DNA from 2 places in the Stenotrophomonas genospecies 3 genome. Region 1 is predicted to be linked to the other one. Evidence: predicted binding sites of a transcription regulator. Region 1 holds the regulator's gene; the other holds the start of a gene.
What was found. Region 1 encodes FliA, which starts transcription of late flagellar genes. Its sites were predicted from a motif close to TAAAGTTTNNCNNNCNNNGGCCGATAA; they were not measured.
Positions count from the first base shown of each region.

Region 2: ACX9OT_RS19145 (GGDEF domain-containing protein) is a predicted target of FliA. The motif match lies at 1,180-1,206, and genes of this name have one in related genera.

Region 1 is NZ_JBTMUR010000017.1:49,513-51,710, reverse strand. Features, by position in the region: gene flhF (flagellar biosynthesis GTPase FlhF) at 1-209, shown strand, start outside; gene ACX9OT_RS19370 (MinD/ParA family ATP-binding protein) at 196-1,083, shown strand; gene ACX9OT_RS19365 (RNA polymerase sigma factor FliA) at 1,080-1,823, shown strand; gene cheY (chemotaxis response regulator CheY) at 1,881-2,198, shown strand, end outside.
Region 2 is NZ_JBTMUR010000016.1:101,971-104,168, reverse strand. Features, by position in the region: gene ACX9OT_RS19150 (TonB-dependent siderophore receptor) at 1-949, opposite strand, end outside; gene ACX9OT_RS19145 (GGDEF domain-containing protein) at 1,239-2,198, shown strand, end outside.

The DNA of each region.
Region 1 (2,198 bases):
TGAGCAAGCTGGACGAGACCGGCCGCTTCGGCAACGCCCTGTCGGTGGCCGTGGATCATGCCCTGCCGATCACCTGGGTGACCGATGGCCAGGACGTCCCGGAGGACCTGCACCGGGCCAGTGCAGCCAATCTTGTACTTCGCCTTGAAGATTTGCGCCGCGCGGCCGATATGCCCTGCAACCCGGAGTTGAACCATGCCGTCGCGTGAGTACGCCAAGCTGACCAAGACCTTCCCGCTGTCGGCCACCCGCAGCGAGCCGCTCGGCCCTGTGCGCACCATTGCGGTCACTGGCGGCAAGGGCGGCGTGGGCAAGACGAATGTGTCGGCCAACCTGGCCGTGGCGCTGGCTGGCATGGGCAAGCGCACGCTGCTGCTGGACGCCGACCTCGGCCTGGCCAACATCGACGTGATCCTGGGCCTGAACCCCACCTTTACGCTGGCCGACCTGGTCGCCGGCCGCTGCACGCTGGATGACGTCATCGTCGAAGGCCCGAACGGCGTGCTGGTGGTCCCGGCCGCATCCGGCCGCCGCCACATGGCCGAGCTGGCCCCGGCCGAGCACGTTGGCCTGGTCAACGTGTTCTCCGAACTGGAGCGCGAGCTGGACATCATGGTGGTGGACACTGCCGCGGGCATCACCGATGGCGTGCTGACCTTCTGCCAGGCCGCACAGGACACCGTGGTGGTGGTCTGTGACGAGCCGGCCTCGATCACCGACGCCTACGCACTGATCAAGGTGCTGTCGCGCGAGCGTGGCGTGGACCGCATCCAGGTGGTGGCCAACATGGTGCGCGACCCCAACGAGGGCCGCGTGCTGTACGAGAAGCTGACCCGCGTCTGCGAGAAGTTCCTTGCCGATGTCTCGCTGAACTACCTGGGCTGCGTGCCGCAGGACGATTGGCTGCGCCTGTCGGTGCAGCGCCAGCAGCCGGTGGTGAAGGCCTATCCGTCCAGCCCGGCGGCGCTGGCGATCACCGAGATCGCGCGCCGTACCGCGCGCTGGCAGGCGCCGACCGAACCGCGTGGCGGCGTCGAGTTCTTCCTCGAACGCATCCTCAAGCAGCGTGGGGTGACGGCATGAAAGGCGCAGCCCAGTACAGGGAAGTGCAGCGCTCGGCGGCGAACGAAGTCATCGCCCAGCATTCGGACCTGGTGCGGCGCATCGCCCACCACCTGGCCGCGCGCCTGCCGGCCAGCGTCGAGGTCGACGACCTGATCCAGGCCGGCATGATGGGCCTGATCGAAGCCTCGCGCAGCTATGACGCCGACCAGGGTGCTTCTTTTGAGACCTACGCCTCGATCCGCATCCGTGGTTCGATGATCGACGAGATCCGCCGTGGTGACTGGGTCCCGCGCTCGGTGCACCGGCGTGCACGTGATGCCGCCGCCACCATCCGCCGCCTGGAACAGAGCAGTGGCCGTGCCGCCAGCGCCACTGAAGTGGCCGCCGCGATGGAGATGCCGCTGCCCGAGTACCTGCGGCTGATGGAAGACGCTGCACGTGGCCAGGTGCTGAGCCTGGAATCGCGCATCGAGGACCAGGGCGAGCTGGACACCGTCGCCCAGGGCGGGCCGACCCCGCAGCAGGTACTGGAGCGCGGCGAGTTCGGTCGCGAGCTGGGCAAGGCCATCGGCCACCTGCCCGAGCGCGAACAACTGGTGCTCTCGCTGTACTACGAGCAGGAACTGAACCTGAAGGAGATCGGCGCGGTGCTCGGCGTGAGCGAGTCGCGGGTCTGCCAGATCCACGGCCAGGCGGTACTGCGCCTGCGTGGCCGGCTGAAGCTGTTCGAGGCTGCCGACGCAGGCCTCGAAGAATGAACATCCCCGAGGCGGCTGCCCCCGGTCGTCCGGAATGAACAACAAAGGAATTCTGCTTTGAACAAGAACATGCGCATCCTGATCGTCGACGACTTCTCGACCATGCGTCGAATCGTCAAGAACCTGCTGGGCGATCTGGGCTTCACCAATACCGCCGAAGCCGAGGACGGGCATGCCGCGCTGTCGCTGCTGCAGAGCCAGCCGTTCGATTTCGTGGTCACCGACTGGAACATGCCGGTGATGACCGGCATCGAGCTGCTCAAGGCGATCCGTGCCGATGCCAAGCTGAAGACCCTGCCGGTGCTGATGGTCACGGCAGAAGCCAAGCGCGAGCAGATCATCGAAGCCGCCCAGAGCGGTGTGAACGGCTACATC
Region 2 (2,198 bases), on a different contig from region 1:
CTCCGGTGTTGCGATACATGCGGTTGGTCTCGGCCTGCTGCTCGGCCAACGCCCCCAGATCGATCGGTGTCGAGGTACCGGTGGTGCTGACCGCGCGGTCGCCAGCATAGATGTTGCCCTGGCGACTGGTGCCGGCTTCGAATTCGACCACCTGGTTGGCGGTCACGTCCCAGCGCAGCAGCGCGTTGACATCGCGGTTCTTGACGCCCTCGCGACCGGCCGGCGGCACCGCGTTCGGATTCGTCGCGAAGTCACGATTGAGTTCCAGCGAATCGGCGTCGGTCTTGTTGAGATTGCCGTACAGGCGGAACGACAGGGTGTCGGTCATCGGCCCGCTCAGCTGCAGGCCGACGCGCTCGCTGCCGCCTTCGGCGCTGTGCTCGGGCACCAGGCCATACAGGTCGACCGCGCCGGTCAGGTCGCCGGTCGGGCGCTTGGTGATGATGTTGACCACGCCACCGGAAGCACCCGAGCCATAACGTGCCGCTGCAGGGCCACGCAGCACTTCGATGCGCTCGATCATTTCCGCCGGCACCCAGTTGGTATCGCCGCGGGTATTGCGCTCACCGCTGCGGCCCATGCGCACGGCATCACGCGCACCGATGCGCTTGCCGTCGACCAGGATCAGGGTGTTTTCCGGGCCCATGCCACGCAGATCGATCTGGCGGTTGTTGCCGTACTGGCCCGAGGCACTGTTGCCGGTCAGGTTGACGCCGGGCATGGTGCGCAGCAGCTCGGCGATGTCGTTGGCCGGCGGGCGCCTGGCGATGTCCTCTGCGGTGATGGTGGAGGTACCCAGGGCCTGGCGCGCGATCTGCGAGGCGGTGACGTGCACCGTGTCGATATCGGTGGCGTCGGTTTCGGCGTGGGCGGTCAGAGCGCTGCCGGCCAGCAGGGCGGCAACGGCAAGCGCCAGCGGGCGCGGCGAAAGGACAACGGCAGGGGACATGATCAGGACCTTCTGGCAGGGCTACGGGCCCTCTGGCAAAGGGCTTGAGGCAACGACGAGGGGGAGGCGGAGCAGTCCTGCAGCAGGCACCTGCAGCCCGTTCCGTGCGCGCATTCTCCCATCAATGCGATTGATTCTCAAATGCGTTCACTCATTGCCGCAGCGGCGCCGATGTGGTTTGCGCACCGTGCAACCCTGCACCGCGCGTAAACTGGCCGGCTAACCCGCCATCAACCGTATGCCGCCGCGGCCGATACCCGTGGTTTGCCGTACGCAGTCAGAGATCGACGTGGAACCACCCCAATTGGACGATGCCAGCCAGCCGCTGGCCGAGGCCTGGCAGCAGTGCCTGCTGCAGGCCGGCCCTGCCGCCACCGCGCTGCTCAAGGCCGCTGCTACCGATGCCCCACCCGCGCTGGCCCAGCGCTTTTACGAAGTACTGCTGCAGGACACCCGTGCGCGCCGTTTCCTGTCCCACGACCAGGTCAAGCAGCGCCTGCAGCCGGCCATGCAGCGCTGGCTGGCGCAGCTGCTGACCACTGATGCCAGCGGCATCGCCAACACCGTGGCCTCACAGCGGATCATCGGCGACGTGCACGCCCGCGTCGGCATTCCGGTCGACCTGGTTACCCGCGGTGCGCGTGTGCTCAAGCACGAACTGTTCGTGCGCCTGCGCGACGATGCACCGGACAGCGACACCGCATTTGCCGCCATCGACTGCCTCAGCGCGATCATGGATATCGCCATGGAAGGCATGACCCTGGCCTACACCCACGCGCGCGAGCGCTCCACCCGTGCCGACGCCGCCTACCGGCTGTTCTCGCTGGTACAGAACGTTGGTACCGAACGCGAGCGCCAGCGCGCACTGCTGCTGGACTGGGAAAACGCCCTGCTCTACGCGTTGGCCGGCCACGTGCAGGCCAGCGACAACGCCAGCCTGGCTACCTCGGAGTTCGGCCTGTGGTTCACCCACAAGGGCATCCCCAGCTTCGGCGAAAGCAGCGAAACGCAGCAGGTGGGCCAGTTGATGGCCCGCATTGATGGCCACCTGCAGCGCGCGAGCGGCGATGCTCCGGCGCAGCGGCTGGCGGTGCTGCCGGCCATCCGCGAGGACCTGGCCGCCATCCGCACCCTGATGACACTGCTGTTCGAGCGCATCGGCGAACTGGATGCCGGCAGCGACGCGCTGACCAACCTGCTCAACCGTCGCTTCCTGCCCACCGTGCTGCGCCGGGAAATCGAGCTGGCC